Regions from separate parts of the Rhizobium sp. ERR 1071 genome, predicted to be linked through region 1. Evidence: predicted binding sites of a transcription regulator. Region 1 holds the regulator's gene; the other holds the start of a gene.

Region 1 (7,621 bases):
CACCCGGCTGATAGACGAGATGATAGGCAAGCGCGCTCGCAAATCCGGTCGGGAAAGGCGCAACGAGCGTGCCCTCAGCCAGCTCCTGCTCCACGAAGGACCGGCGCATCAGCGCGATGCCGAGGCCTGCCTTCATGGCGTGATAAGCGCCCATGCCATCGGTGAAGACCGGTCCGTGCATGGCATCCACCCGCGTGGCGCCGACCGCCTTCAGCCAGAGCTCCCAGTCGCGCCGATAGACATCGTGGATCAGCGTCAGGCCGGCCAAGTCATCGACAGCGGGAGAGGGGCCAAGCGCCGCTGCCATTTCCGGCGCGCAGACCGGCACATATTCATCATCGAGAAATCTCTCGCTTGCCAGTCCCTCGTAGCCGCCGAGGCCGTGGCGAATGGCAATGTCGATCCCATCCCGCTGGAAATCCATCATGCGATAGGAAGCGCTGATGCGCAGGTCGATATCGGGATGGGCCTCCTCGAAGCGCCGCAGCCGCGGCACCAGCCAGTGCGTGGCAAAGCCGGCAGTGCAGGTAAGGGTCAGCACCGTATCCTTGGCGCGCATCGCCAAGGCCGCTGTCGCCTCGCGGATGAGGCGGAAGGCCGTTCGCATTGTCGCGAAATACTCGGCGCCTTCACTCGTCAGCGCCAGGCTGCGGGCTCGCCGCTCGAAAAGTCGTACCCCGAGGCTGCTTTCGAGGTCGCGGATCTGCAGGCTGATGGCGCCTGGCGTCACATGCAGCTCGCTTGCAGCCAGCGTCATGCTGAGATGCCGGGCGGAGGCCTCGAAGGCGCGCAGCGCCGAAAGGGATGGCAGTTGATCCATGATGATTGAGCTCAGCTAAACCATAATTCGAAAAAGACTCGTTTGCCAGAGCCTCCATATAGCGCGATTATTCCAGCAATTACGGTGGTTGGCAATCATGTCGCGATTGGCAACAAATAAGTAAAACTCAATTAGCGCTGGAGATGATCAGATGGCACAGAAATCCATGGGCGCGGTCGAATGGAGCATGCTGGTGGGGCTATCCATCCTATGGGGCGGCTCCTTCCTGTTCAACGGCATTCTGGTGCGTGAGCTGCCGCCCTTCACCATCGTCACGGCGCGCGTCGCACTCGCCGCCATTGCTCTGCATGTCATCGTGCGTGCCACCGGACATGCGACGCCGAAAGACCGTCAGACCTGGCTCGCCTTCTTTGGCATGGGCTTCCTTAACAATGTCATTCCCTTCCTGCTGATCGTCTGGGGGCAAACCCATATCGCCAGCGGGCTTGCATCCATCCTCAATGCCACCACGCCGCTCTTTGCCGTGGTCGTCGCCCATTTCCTGACGGAGGATGAGAAGATGACCGGCAACCGCCTGCTCGGCGTCATCGTCGGCTTTGTCGGCGTGGCCCTGATGATCGGCCCCTCGGTGCTGACGAGCCTCGGTTCCAACGTGTTGGCGCAGCTGGCTGTGTTGGGCGCTGCTTTCAGCTACTCACTCGCCGGTATTTTCGGGCGGCGCTTCCGCCGCATGGGGCTGGCACCGATCATTCCGGCCGCCGGTCAGGTTACGGGCTCGGCGATAATGCTGCTGCCAATCGCGCTCTTGGTCGATCGCCCGTGGACGCTGGCAATGCCGTCCACCGAGACTTGGGCGGCGCTGGCCGGCCTGGCCATCCTGTCGACCGCCATCGCCTATGTGCTGTTCTTCCGCATCCTGGCGACGGCCGGCGCCACCAATCTGATGCTGGTGACTTTCCTGATCCCTGTCAGCGCCATACTGCTCGGCGCGCTCATTCTCGGCGAAAGCCTGCAGCCGAAGCATTTCATCGGCATGGCCTTGATCGCGGTGGGTCTGGCGGCAATCGATGGCCGCCTCTTCACCCTTCCCTCGAGGGTAGGGCCATTGCATATGAAATAGAAGGTGCCCCTCACCCCAGCCCTCTCCCCGTTTTGACGGGGAGAGGGGGCGATCTCATCAACTCCCTTCGCCCCGCGTGCGGGGAGAAGGTGGACTCGAACAGTTGAGCGAAGCGAACTGTGAGAGGACGGATGAGGGGCTAACCTGTCCATATGCGATTACCCTTCCCTTGAGGGGGAGGGTCGGCACGTAGTGCCGGGGTGGGGCGATCTCGTCAACAGCCGAGTCATCATCTCACATGCGGGATCACCCCCATCTGCCGCTTCGTGGCGCCCCTCTCCAGGAGAAAGTGGTCAGCAGGCGAGATCGGCGACGACCGAGTCGAGCACCAGCATTCCCGCCGGCGTGCAGCGCAGGCGGGAATTGCCGATCCGCTCTATGAAACCGTGTTCCAGTAAAAACGCCTCGCGTTGCGGGTCGGGATCGCGGCCGGAAAGCTGCTGCCAGCGGGCGAGATCGACGCCCTCCCGCAGCCGCAGGCCCATCAGCAGCAATTCGTCGGCCTGTTCATCAAACCCAAGCATTTCCTGGTCGACCATGCCGTGCCCGTCCCGCTCGACCATCTCGAGCCAGCTCTCAGGCTTGCGCTCGGTCGCGGTCGCCAGCTTCTGCGGGCCTCTGGTAAGGCGGCCGTGGGCGCCGGGGCCGATGCCTGCATAGTCTCCGTAGCGCCAATAGGTGAGATTGTGCCGGCTCTCGGCGCCGGGGCGCGCGTGATTGGAGACCTCATAGGCCGGCATGCCCTCGCGCTCGGTGATTTCCTGCGTCGCTTCATAAAGCAGCGCCGACTGATCGCCATCGGGCACGATCAGCTTTCCGGCCTTGTGAAGGCCGTAGAAGGGCGTGCCTTCCTCGATCGTCAGCTGATAGAGCGAGAGGTGATCGACCGCATAGGAGATTGCCTCTTTTAGCTCGCGCTCCCATTCCTCGACGGTCTGGTTGGGGCGGGCATAAATGAGGTCGAAGGACATACGCGGAAAGATCTCGCGCGCCAGCCTAATCGCCTTCAGCGCATCGGCGACATCGTGCAGACGTCCGAGGAATTTCAGGTCGCGGTCGTTCAGCGCCTGCACGCCCATCGATACGCGATTGACGCCAGCGGCGCGATAGCCGCGAAAGCGCTCGGCCTCGACGCTCGAGGGATTGGCTTCCATGGTGATCTCGATACCGTCGGGCACATGCCATGTCCTAGCAATGCCATCGAGCACCGCGCCCACCGTTTCCGGCTTCATCAGCGAAGGCGTGCCGCCGCCGAGGAAGACGCTTGTCACTGTCTTCGGGCCGCTGATCATGCGCATCGTCGCCATTTCCTTCAGAAAGGCGGCAGCAAAGCGCTCCTGATCAACAGGCTGATGGCGGACATGGCTGTTGAAATCGCAGTAGGGACACTTGGCCGCGCAGAAGGGCCAATGCACATAGACGCCGAAACCGGGTTCGCCGGTATCGGGCAGCAATTGCGCCCCGTGCATCAGATCTTGTGTGTCCACGATTTCCACGGGATTAGCTTACGCCTCCAGGCAGGTTTCGACAAAGATCTTGAAGGCGCGGGCGCGGTGCGACAGCGCCTGCTCGTCGCCGGGCTTCCAGCCATGCTTTTGCTCGGCGCTCATTTCGCCGAATGTGGTCTGGTATCCCTCCGGCTGGAAGACCGGGTCGTAGCCGAAGCCTTGGCTGCCGCGCGGCGGCCAGACGACCGTGCCTTCCACTTCGCCGCGGAAAAGCTCGGTATGTCCATCGGGCCAGGCAAGGCAGAGCACGCTGACGAAGCGGGCCGTGCGGCTCTCCGGCGTGGTGGCGCCGGCCTTTTCCAGGGCGGTTTCGACCTTCCGCATGGCCATGGCGAAGTCACGCGTCCCGTCAGCCGTCTCCGCCCAATTGGCCGTATAGACGCCGGGATCGCCGCCGAGTGCATCGATAACCAGACCGGAATCGTCCGAGAGTGCCGGCAGGCCGGAGGCATTGGCGGAGGCCAGCGCCTTGATCGTCGCATTTTCTTCGAAGGTCGTGCCCGTTTCGTCCGGTTCGATGAAGTTGAGATCGGCGGCGGACTTGGCGGTAAAGCCGAGCGGCCCGATCAGATCGCGGATTTCCTGGATCTTGCCGGCATTGTGGCTGGCGACGACGATAGTCTTAGTATCGAGCTTGCGCATGTGCTGTCCTGTCATAGGCCCCAGATGCGGGGTTCGGCGCATTCCAGACTGTTGCCGGCCGGATCGCGGAAATAGATCGAACGGCCGCCATTCGGCCAGTGAAAATCGGCTTCGATATCGACACCGGCAGCCTTCAGCTTCTCGGCCATGGCCTCGATATCGTTGCCATCGACACGGAAGCAAACGTGACCATGACCCTTAGTCCCATGCGGCGGCACGGGCAGGGCGCCCGGCTCGTGCGGCTTGACCGTTTCTTCACTGTTGAAGATCAGGAGCACACCCGGCCCGCAGCGATAGAAGACGTGGCGGTTGCCGCCTCGCGATATCTTTTCCAAGCCGAGTATGCCGCCATAAAAGGCTTCGACGGCATCGAGATCGTCTGCATAGAGGGCAGTTTCAAGAATGCCTGCGAGGGCCGGGTCAGCCATTCAAGATATCCTCAGGCGATGGCCTGCTTCTGCAGCTCCACCAGTTCGGCAATGCCGTTCTTGGCCAGATGCATCAGCGTGGCGAATTCCTCTTCGCTGAAGGGCGCGCCCTCAGCCGTTCCCTGGATCTCGACGATGCCGCCCTTGCCGGTCATGACGAAATTGGCGTCGGTCTCAGCCGAGGAATCCTCGAGATAATCGAGATCGATGACAGGCTGATCGGCAAAGATACCGCAGGAGATGGCGGCGATGTGATCCTTCAGCACGCGCTCGACCTTGACCATGTTGCGGCTTTCCATCCACTTCAGGCAGTCGTAGAGCGCGATCCAGCCCCCGGTGATCGAGGCCGTGCGTGTGCCGCCATCCGCTTGGATGACGTCGCAGTCAACGGTGATCTGGCGTTCGCCCAGTTCCTTGAGGTCGACGACGGCGCGCAGCGAACGGCCGATGAGGCGCTGGATTTCCTGCGTGCGGCCCCCCTGCTTGCCGGCGGCGGCTTCGCGCTTCATGCGCTCGCCGGTCGCGCGCGGCAGCATGCCATATTCGGCCGTGACCCAGCCCTTGCCGCTGTTGCGCAGCCATGGCGGCGTCTTGTCTTCCAGGCTTGCCGTGCAGAGCACATGCGTATCGCCGAATTTTACCAGGCAGGAGCCTTCCGCATGCTTGGAAAAATTGCGCTCGAACGACACCTTGCGCATCTGGTCGGTTTTTCTGCCTGAAGGCCTCATTCCACTCTCCTGAATGTTCGTTGACCGCTTCTACGACCCGCAGGCCGCTTTTGCAAAGGAAAAGCAGGCCGGAAAGACGCTCGGCGGCGGCGGCGACATTTTTCCCTTTTGCCATTGCTAACTGAATGATTATATTTTGCCTAAGGCTCAACGGAATGGATCTGACAGCGAAATGGTATTCACGACATCGTCGGTCTCGGATGTCATTGCTGCACTGGACGAACGCTCCAAGGAAATCTTCCGCCGCATCGTCGAAGGCTATCTCGAAAACGGCGAGCCGCTGGGTTCGCGCAATCTCTCGCGCCTGCTGCCCATGTCGCTGTCGCCGGCTTCCGTGCGCAATGTCATGAGCGATCTGGAGGAGCTGGGACTCATCTATTCGCCGCATGTGAGCGCCGGGCGCTTGCCGACTCAGGTCGGTCTGCGCTTCTTCGTCGATGCTTTCATGCAGGTCGGGGATCTCTCCGCCGAGGATCGAGCCAATATCGATCGGCAGGTGCGCGGCGGCAATCGTGACCAGCCGGTGGAATCGATGATGTCGGAAGCAAGCCGGGTGCTATCGGGCATTTCGCGCGGTGCCGGGCTCGTCATTACCTCCAAGAGCGATCCCGTTCTCAAGCATGTGGAATTTATCCGGCTGGAGCCGACCAAGGCGCTCGCCGTGCTCGTCGGCGAGCACGATCAGGTCGAAAACCGCATCATCGAGCTGCCGGCCGGCACGACCTCGTCGCAGCTGACGGAGGCCGCCAACTTCCTCAACGCCCATATGACCGGCCAGACGATGCCGGAATTGCGGCGGCAATTGCAGAGCCTCAAGGAAAGCGTGCGCCAGGAGCTGGACAGCCTGTCACATCAGCTGGTTGAGCGCGGTATTGCCGTATGGTCCGGTGGCGATGACGACGGCAAGCCGACGCAGCTGATCGTGCGCGGCCACTCCAACCTGCTGGCCGAAATCGGCGGCGCGGAGGATCTGGATCGCCTGCGCCTCCTCTTCGATGATCTCGAAAAGAAGGACAGCCTCATCGAGATCCTCAATCTTGCCGAGAGCGGACCGGGCGTGCGCATCTTCATCGGCTCGGAAAACAAGCTCTTCTCACTGTCCGGCTCCTCGCTCATCGTCGCACCCTATCGCGACGAGGACGATCGCATCGTCGGCGCGGTCGGCGTTATCGGCCCGACGCGGCTGAATTATGCGCGCATCGTGCCCATGGTCGATTATACCGCTCAGCTGATTTCGCGGCTGTCCCGGCCTGGAATCTGAGGAGCGGATTTAGCTGCTGCGGTCAATCGGGAAGCAAAGTTCCAGATCCGCCCATCTCGGCTGGAAAGTCCTTCTGCTTTGGCAGCCCGTCTCTCAGATGCAGCACTGTCGTCTCGTAGTTGACATGCATGCCAGGCTGAAAATCGAGGTCGGGAAGGACCGCTGCATAGACGTCCGTGACGCCCCACGGCGGATGCTCGGTCAAAAGATGGCCGCCGCAGACCGTGCACCACTTGCGCACGCTCTTTTCGGTTTTCTGATAACTGCCGATTTTGTCCGTGCCCTTGGTGATGTGAACGGCTTCCGGCGGCCAGAGCGAGAAGGCATTGACCGGCCCTGCCGACCATTCCCGACAGGAGTCGCAATGACAGTAACCCATCGCCATTGGCTCGCCATCGACTGCGATTTCCACCGCGCCACAGAAACACTTGCCTGAAAGGGATTTGCCATTAGACATTGATGTCACCTCACGCTGTGCTGAGACGCAGTTCAGCATACCACCAGGAAGGAGGGCTGAACAGTCGACGTCTTGAACAGCGTCCGGGAGCGGCGAGCCGTATTGCCGCCGCCGCAAAGCCAGGATTTGGCTGTTCTTCTCGACAAAGCCTTGATTTTTTCCGGCCAAACCTCGATATCGGGCACATCCAAAGACCAAGCAATTCGGAGACCGTCATGACCGACGAAACAACAAAAACCGGACCTGACGCCACGGCGGCTGACACGTCAGCGGATTTCGCGCAGGATGCAGCGGAAACCGTTGATGCAGCCGAGCCGTCTCAGCCAGATCCGGTTGAGCTGCTGAAGGCCGAGAACGGCGAACTGCGTGATCGCTACCTTCGCCTTGCTGCCGAGATGGACAACCTCCGTCGCCGCACCGAGCGCGACGTGAAGGATGCAAAGTCCTATTCCGTGGCAAGCTTTGCCCGCGACATGCTCTCGGTGGCCGACAACCTGCGCCGCACGCTGGATGCCATTCCGGCCGACGCCCGTGATGGCGCCGATGCCGGCCTGAAGACGCTGATCGAAGGTGTCGAGATGACCGAGCGTTCAATGCTCTCGGCCCTTGAGCGTCACGGTGTGCGTCAGCTCGAGCCGATCGGGCAGAAGTTCGATCCCAATTTCCATCAGGCCATGTTCGAAGTGCCGAACCCGG
Region 2 (7,621 bases), 360 kb from region 1:
AGAAGTAAAAATTACGTGTATTGCAGCTAACTCTCCAAAATCGCTGCGCTGCGAGTTATAGGGGCTTTTTCGAAAACAGCAATGGGCAAGTTGCAAAATTTGCAACACGATAGAATCTTGCAGGAATTGCAGTTGTGCAGTTTCGGCACAATTAAAAAGGGCGACCCGAGGGCCGCCCTTCATCAATTCCGGATGTCGGATTGAACAATCGCAACAGGCGTTGGCCTATCACATCATGTCCATGCCGCCACTTCAGGCCGCTTGGCGGCCTGAAGCACTAAAATGCATGGGCGAAGCTTTATGGACATTCCTGCGATTAGGCCTGTTGGCCTATCACATCATGTCCATGCCGCCACTTCAGGCCGCTTGGCGGCCTGAAGCACTAAAGTGCATGGGCGAAGCTTTATGGACATTCCTGCGATTAGGCCTGTTGGCCTATCACATCATGTCCATGCCGCCCATGCCACCCATGCCGCCCGGCATGCCAGCAGGGGCATCCTTCTTCGGCAGTTCGGCGATCATGGCTTCGGTGGTGATCAGCAGCGAAGCAACCGAAGCTGCATCCTGCAGAGCCGTGCGAACGACCTTGACCGGGTCGACGATGCCCATGGCGATCATATCGCCGTAGACGCCCGTCTGAGCATTGTAGCCCCAGTTGTCTTCGTTCTTGTCGAGGATCTTGCCGACAACGATCGAAGCTTCGTCACCAGCGTTTTCAGCGATCTGGCGAGCCGGGGACTGCAGAGCGCGGCGAACGATGTTGATGCCGGCTTCCTGGTCTTCGTTTTCGCCCTTGACCGAGATCTTGACGGAAGAACGCAGCAGAGCGGTACCGCCGCCCGGTACGATGCCTTCCTGAACGGCAGCGCGCGTCGCGTTCAGAGCGTCGTCGATGCGGTCCTTCTTTTCCTTGACTTCGATTTCCGTCGAGCCGCCAACGCGGATAACGGCAACGCCGCCAGCGAGCTTGGCAAGGCGTTCCTGCAGCTTTTCGCGGTCGTAGTCAGAGGTGGTTTCTTCGATCTGGGCCTTGATCTGGGCAACACGGCCTTCGATGTCGGACTTGGCGCCAGCGCCGTCGACGATCGTGGTGTTTTCCTTGGAGATCGAAACCTTCTTGGCGCGGCCGAGCATGTCGAGGGTGACAGACTCGAGCTTGATGCCGAGATCTTCGGAGATGACAGTGCCGCCCGTCAGGATGGCGATGTCTTCCAGCATGGCCTTACGGCGATCGCCGAAGCCCGGAGCCTTGACAGCAGCGATCTTCAGGCCGCCACGCAGCTTGTTGACGACGAGGGTCGCAAGCGCTTCGCCTTCGACGTCCTCAGCGATGATGAGGAGCGGCTTGCCGGTCTGAACGACGGCTTCGAGAACCGGGAGCATGGCCTGCAGGTTCGAGAGCTTCTTCTCGTGCAGGAGGATGAAGGCGTCTTCGAGGTCGGCCACCATCTTTTCCGGGTTGGTTACGAAGTAGGGGCTGAGGTAGCCACGGTCGAACTGCATGCCTTCGACGACTTCGAGTTCGGTTTCGGCGGTCTTGGCTTCTTCAACCGTGATGACGCCTTCGTTGCCGACCTTCTGCATGGCTTCGGCAATATCGAGACCGATCTGCTTTTCGCCGTTTGCGGAGATCGTGCCGACCTGGGCAACTTCTTCCGAAGTGTTGATCTTCTTGGCCTTGGCGAGCAGGTCCTTGACGACTTCTGCAACAGCGAGGTCGATGCCGCGCTTCAGATCCATCGGGTTCATGCCGGCTGCAACAGCCTTAGCGCCTTCGCGAACGATTGCCTGGGCAAGAACGGTTGCGGTGGTGGTGCCGTCACCAGCGACATCGTTGGTCTTCGAAGCGACTTCGCGGACCATCTGGGCGCCCATGTTCTCGAACTTGTCTTCGAGTTCGATTTCCTTGGCGACAGAAACGCCGTCCTTGGTGATGCGCGGAGCGCCGAAGGACTTGTCGATAACGACGTTACGACCCTTCGGGCCGAGCGTGACCTTCACTGCGTCAGCGAGGATGTCGACGCCACGAAGCATCTTTTCGCGGGCGCTGCGGCCGAATTTTACTTCTTTAGCTGCCATGTTTGAAACTCCTGAATTCGCGTTTTCCGGGCTTTAAGGCCCGTCAGCTGTATCGGATAAAGGGAACCGGCCGGATTAGCCGATGATGCCCATGATGTCGGCTTCCTTCATGATCAGAAGGTCTTCGCCGTTGAGCTTGACTTCGGTGCCGGACCACTTGCCGAACAGAACGCGATCGCCAACCTTGACGTCGAGTGCTACGACCTTGCCGGATTCATCGCGAGCGCCGGAGCCGACGGCGACGATTTCGCCTTCCTGCGGCTTTTCCTTGGCGGTATCGGGAATGATGATGCCACCCTTGGTCTTTTCTTCCGACTCGACGCGGCGAACGACGACGCGGTCATGAAGGGGGCGGAAATTGGTGCTTGCCATTGTCTAATCCCTCGATCAAATGACATTCACGGATCAGCGGAGATCCGTATGGATTTTGTTAGCACTCATCCTTGGAGAGTGCTAGCGACGGTGATTTAGGGGTGGCTTCCGGACGAGTCAAGGACAGCACTGTGAATTTTTTGCGGCGCGTAACGGCTTGTTTTGAGGATGATTAACGCCCATGGCAGTGGCGTGTAGCACGTCGTTGCGAAGCTCCTCTCATTTTCCCCTCTTCAGAAAGGGTCAGGTCGCACCTTTTCGAGAGCGTCATGCTGTTGCTTCCGCTGCGCAATCTTGCCGCTCGCCGAGCTTGCACATGTCTGCTTCTCAGGCCTTGTGCGACGCAAAAACCTTGCATGCCGCTCTTGTAATTTGCCGGCCGGTTTGCGATGTCAGCCCGTGATTTATTTGATGCGAGGATGGCATGGGCAAACGGATCGAGAGCTTTCGCGACATCGGCGGACTTTATGATGTTGCGCTCTGCGATGTCTGGGGCGTGCTCCATAACGGCGTCACGGCCTACAAGGAGGCCTCCATCGCGCTCGAAGCGGCCCGCGGCGAAGGCCTTGCTGTCGTCCTCATCACCAACTCTCCACGCGTCGCTCCGAAGGTCGTCGAGCAGCTGCGTGCGATCGGGGTTCCCGACAGCGTTTACGATCGCATCATCACCTCGGGCGATGTCACCCGCAGGCTGATTGCCGAGGGACCGAAAAAGGTGTTTCTGCTCGGCCCCGAGCGTGACATCGGCATCCTGGAAGGCCTTGACGTTCAGCGCGTCGACGCTGGCGAGGCCGAAAGCATCGTCTGCACAGGTTTCTTTGACGACGAGACCGAAACACCTGACGATTATACCGACATGCTGACGGCCTGGTCGGCTCGCAAGGTGCCGCTGATCTGCGCCAATCCGGATCTTGTGGTCGAGCGCGGCCACCGCATGATCCCCTGCGCCGGCGCTATGGCCGCCTATTATGAGCGGCTTGGTGGCCAGACGCGCATCGCCGGCAAGCCGCACCAGCCGATCTATGATGCCGCGATCGCGGCGGCCCGCGAGGTGAAAAGCGAGTTTCCGCTGTCGCGTGTCGTGGCGATCGGCGACGGCATGCCGACCGACGTGCGCGGCGCACTCGATTACGGCCTCGATCTTCTTTATATCAGCCATGGCATCCACGCCCGCGAATATGTCGTCGAGGGGCATACGGATGAGGCCGCGCTCGGCGCCTTCCTGGCGCGCGAGCAGGCCTCGCCGAAGTGGTGGATGCCGCGCCTTGTCTGAGGAGAGTGGCAGTCGATGACCGTTTTCCATCGCAACGAAACCCGCGAGCCGCTTCCCGATGCCCTGAAGGGCGGGGTGGTCGCCATCGGCAATTTCGACGGTGTGCACCGCGGCCATCAGTCTGTGCTGACACGTGCGCTGGAGATCGCCAGGGAGCGCGGCGTGCCGGCGCTGGTGCTCACCTTCGAGCCGCATCCGCGCACCGTCTTCAAGCCCGATCAGCCTGTTTTCCGTCTGACGCCTGCGCCGCTTCGAGCACGTCTCCTCGAAGCGCTCGGCTTCAACGCGGTCATCGAATATCCCTTCGATCGCACCTTCTCGCAGCGTTCGGCGGACGAGTTCGTCCACTCGATCCTGATCGACTGGCTGCACGCGTCGGAAGTTGTCACTGGCTTCGATTTCCATTTCGGCCATGATCGCCAGGGAGGCCCCGCCTTCCTCATGAATGCCGGCAGTCACAACGGTTTCGGCGTGACGCTTATCGATGCCTTCCGCGACGAAAACACGGAGGTCATCTCGTCGAGCCGCATTCGTGCGCTGCTCGCGGAAGGCGATGTCGCCCAAGCCGCCGGTCTGCTTGGCTATCGCTATACCGTTCAGGCGCCCGTTATCGGCGGCGAGAAGCTTGGCCGCACGCTCGGCTTCCCTACGGCAAATATGCAGCTGCCGCCAGAGTCATCGCTGAGGGCAGGCATCTATGCGGTTCGCTTCCGAACGGCCGATGGTATCGTCCGCGATGGCGTCGCCAGCTACGGCCGGCGTCCGACGGTGACGGATAACGGCGCGCCGCTGCTGGAGACCTTTGTCTTCGATTTCAGCGGCGATCTCTACGGACAGGTCTGTTCGGTCTCTTTCTTCGGCTATCTCCGCCCCGAACTGAAGTTCGAAGGTCTCGACCCGCTGGTCGCACAGATCCGCAAGGACGAGGATGAGGCGCGCGCGCTGCTTGCCGGCGTCCAGCCGCTCGGCGAGCTTGATCGCGTCATCGCCTTCGACTGATATTCGCGAAGTGATGGGGTGGAAAAGGTTTTCCGCCTCGTATCATCGCTCCGATTTCGGGCTGACATCAACGCCGCCAAGAGACTGTTGAATTCATGCCCGACAAGGATCATTGTTCCGCGCCGGTTTTTGGGAGGAGCAATCGTTGACACTACGCAACCAGATTATTGCGCTCGCGCTCGCGCCTCTCGTCATCTCGATCCTGGCAATCACTGCCTTCATTACCTGGCAGTCGACCAATCTTACCAAGAGCAATATCGAGACCTTCGAACAGAACATGCTGAGGGCGAAGGAAACGGAGATCGTCAACCTTACAAATCTTGCCGTGTCGGCCATTCAGGCGATCTATCGGGACGCAGCCCCGGACGATCAAGCCGCTAAGGACAAGGTAGCCGCGATCCTGACGTCGCTTGATTATGGCCCGGACGGATACTTCTTCGTCTACGACTATGATGGCAACAACATCGTTCATCCGCGCGAGAGATTTCGTAACGGGCGCAATTGGATCGATTTGACCGATCCGGACGGCGACAAGGTCATCGCGGAGCTCATCAAGACCGCAAAAGCCGGCGGGGGTCTGCACCAGTACAAATGGGAGAAGCCTTCCACCGGCCGTGTCGCCGATAAGCTCTCATTCGCTGTCGGCCTTGATAAATGGCACTGGGTTGTCGGAACCGGCGTCTATCTGGATGATATTTTTACCCAGACTGCTGCGGCCAATGCCGCCATGCGGGCAAACATAAAAGGAACCTTTGTCGTCGTCACACTCATTGCCGTCCCTGCTGTTCTGGTCGTCTTCACGACTTGCATGCTCTTGACCTTCCGTGAGCGACGCATGGCCGATGGTCGGCTGAAGGAGCTGACGCAAAGAGTGATTGATACGCAGGAGGAGGAACGCGCCCGCCTTGCGCGTGAACTGCACGATGGCGTGTCGCAGAATCTCCTCGGCGTGCGCTATGTCATGGACCTTGCCAACCGCAAGGTACGAAACCAGGTCGATGATGCCGCCACGACGATCGAGAAGGGTATCGATACTCTGAACAGCGCAATCAAGGACATCAGGCGGCTCTCGCATGATCTGCGTCCCCGCGTGCTGGATGATCTCGGCTTGACGGCGGCGCTGACCGCACTCGCGAACAATTTCGCCGAGCGGACCGGCATCGCAACCGAGATCGAGGCTTCCGGCTTCACCAGCATGCTGAAGCCGGAAGCCAATACCGCGCTCTACCGTGTCGCGCAGGAGGCCTTGAACAATGTGGAGCGCCATTCCGGGGCGACGGTTCTTGCGATCAAACTTTGGAGTGATCGTGGGCGCGCACGCTTGAGAATTTCGGACAACGGCATTGGTTTTGACGGCACTGGCGACGGCAAAGGCGGACTTGGGCTGAGGAACATGCAGGAGCGGATGGCACATTTCCGCGGCCTGCTTCTTGTCCAGAGCAAGGCTGATGGTACGACACTGATTGCGATGCTGCCGAAATCGGCCAATGCCTCGCCAAGAGCAAAGGTGGATGCGGCATGAAAAGCGACAGGATCAGTGTTCTGTTGATCGACAATCATCCCGTGGTGTTGGACGGATTGAAAGCCGTGCTGGAGACGTTCGACCACATAGAGGTGGTCGGGACGGCAAACCTTGCGCAGATCGGCCTGGAGGTCGGACGACGGACGCTCCCACAGGTTACCTTGATGGATATCAATATGCCGAAGCTGAGCGGTATCGAGGCGATCGAGCTCTTTCGCCGGGAGCTTCCGGAGACGCGGATCGTGATGCTGTCCATGCATGACAGCCGCGAATACATCTCCTCGTCGATCATGCGCGGTGCGGTCGGATATATCCTCAAGGATGTTTCGACGGATGAAGTCGTCTGCGCCATCGAGACGGTAGCAGCCGGCGGGACTTATTTCTCGTCCGGCGTTCGCGACATACTGGTGGCAGATACGGCGCAAAATGAGGCTGATCCTCTGACCCCGCGCGAGCGGCACATTCTGGGCTTGATCGTTACAGGCAGGAGTAATCGCGAGATTGCCGAAGAGCTTCAGATCACGCCCGCGACGGCGGAAACGCATCGCAAGAATTTGAAGAAGAAGCTTGGCATCGCAACGACCGCCGGTCTGATCCGCTACGCGCTTGACCACGGCATCGCAACCGCGGCGGGCTAACGTCCGCCTACCCACTTCTGGGTAGGTTTGACGATTTCGCATCAGCTAATATCTTGTTCGGATGGTAGACTCGCCGTAGGACTTTATCAGCGGCTGCCCGCAGGCGGGCCGTTGGGAGGAATTCACATTCGTTGGTCTGGCTCTGCATAGCCAAAGCTCCTCGGCTCCGGTCCTAGGGCCTACATTGCAATCGCAGACTGATGCACCCCTTCCACTCTGACAACTGCAACAAGGTGGCGCGCAGACACCGCGTGAGAGGTATCGGACATGGACAAACGTTTCGGGACGGCGGCCTGCTGGCTGCTCGTCATTCCCTACATAGGCTTGCTTTGGGTCCCCTTCTACAACAGCCACGATCCGGTGCTGTTGGGTTTCCCCTTCTTCTACTGGTATCAGCTGGCCTGGGTGCCGATCACCGCCTTCCTGACCTGGATCGCCTATCGGAGCATGCGCCATGATGACTGATATCGATCCGACAGCTCTTGCCGTCTTCATCTTCTTCCTGGCCCTCGTGACCGTCATGGGCTTTGTCGCTGCCCGCTGGCGCCGACCGAAGACTCTTGCCCATATTGATGAATGGGGTCTTGGCGGCCGCACCTTCGGCACCTGGATCACCTGGTTCCTCGTCGGCGGCGACTTTTACACCGCCTATACGGTCATCGCGGTTCCAGCCCTGGTCTACACGGTCGGTGCCTATGGCTTCTTCGCGCTGCCCTATACGATCGTCGTCTACCCGTT

The links. The regulator HrcA, encoded in region 1, represses chaperone genes, less so after heat shock. The targets are predictions, from matches to a motif close to GTTAGCACTCNCNNNNNGNGAGTGCTAAC.
Region 2: a site for HrcA is predicted at 2,509-2,537, ahead of groES (co-chaperone GroES). Genes of this name have one in related genera too.

Annotation. Positions count from the first base shown of each region.
Region 1 is NZ_VITM01000003.1:656,931-664,551, reverse strand. It holds gene gcvA (transcriptional regulator GcvA) at 1-820, opposite strand, end outside; gene FBZ99_RS13355 (DMT family transporter) at 972-1,901, shown strand; gene hemW (radical SAM family heme chaperone HemW) at 2,195-3,370, opposite strand; gene rdgB (RdgB/HAM1 family non-canonical purine NTP pyrophosphatase) at 3,407-4,051, opposite strand; gene FBZ99_RS13340 (VOC family protein) at 4,063-4,479, opposite strand; gene rph (ribonuclease PH) at 4,491-5,207, opposite strand; gene hrcA (heat-inducible transcriptional repressor HrcA) at 5,380-6,468, shown strand; gene FBZ99_RS13325 (GFA family protein) at 6,491-6,925, opposite strand; gene grpE (nucleotide exchange factor GrpE) at 7,141-7,621, shown strand, end outside.
Region 2 is NZ_VITM01000003.1:297,186-304,806, reverse strand. It holds gene groL (chaperonin GroEL) at 439-2,079, opposite strand; gene groES (co-chaperone GroES) at 2,155-2,451, opposite strand; gene FBZ99_RS11570 (TIGR01459 family HAD-type hydrolase) at 2,876-3,724, shown strand; gene FBZ99_RS11565 (bifunctional riboflavin kinase/FAD synthetase) at 3,740-4,723, shown strand; gene FBZ99_RS11560 (cache domain-containing protein) at 4,869-6,245, shown strand; gene FBZ99_RS11555 (response regulator) at 6,242-6,883, shown strand; gene FBZ99_RS11550 (DUF3311 domain-containing protein) at 7,151-7,348, shown strand; gene mctP (monocarboxylate uptake permease MctP) at 7,338-7,621, shown strand, end outside.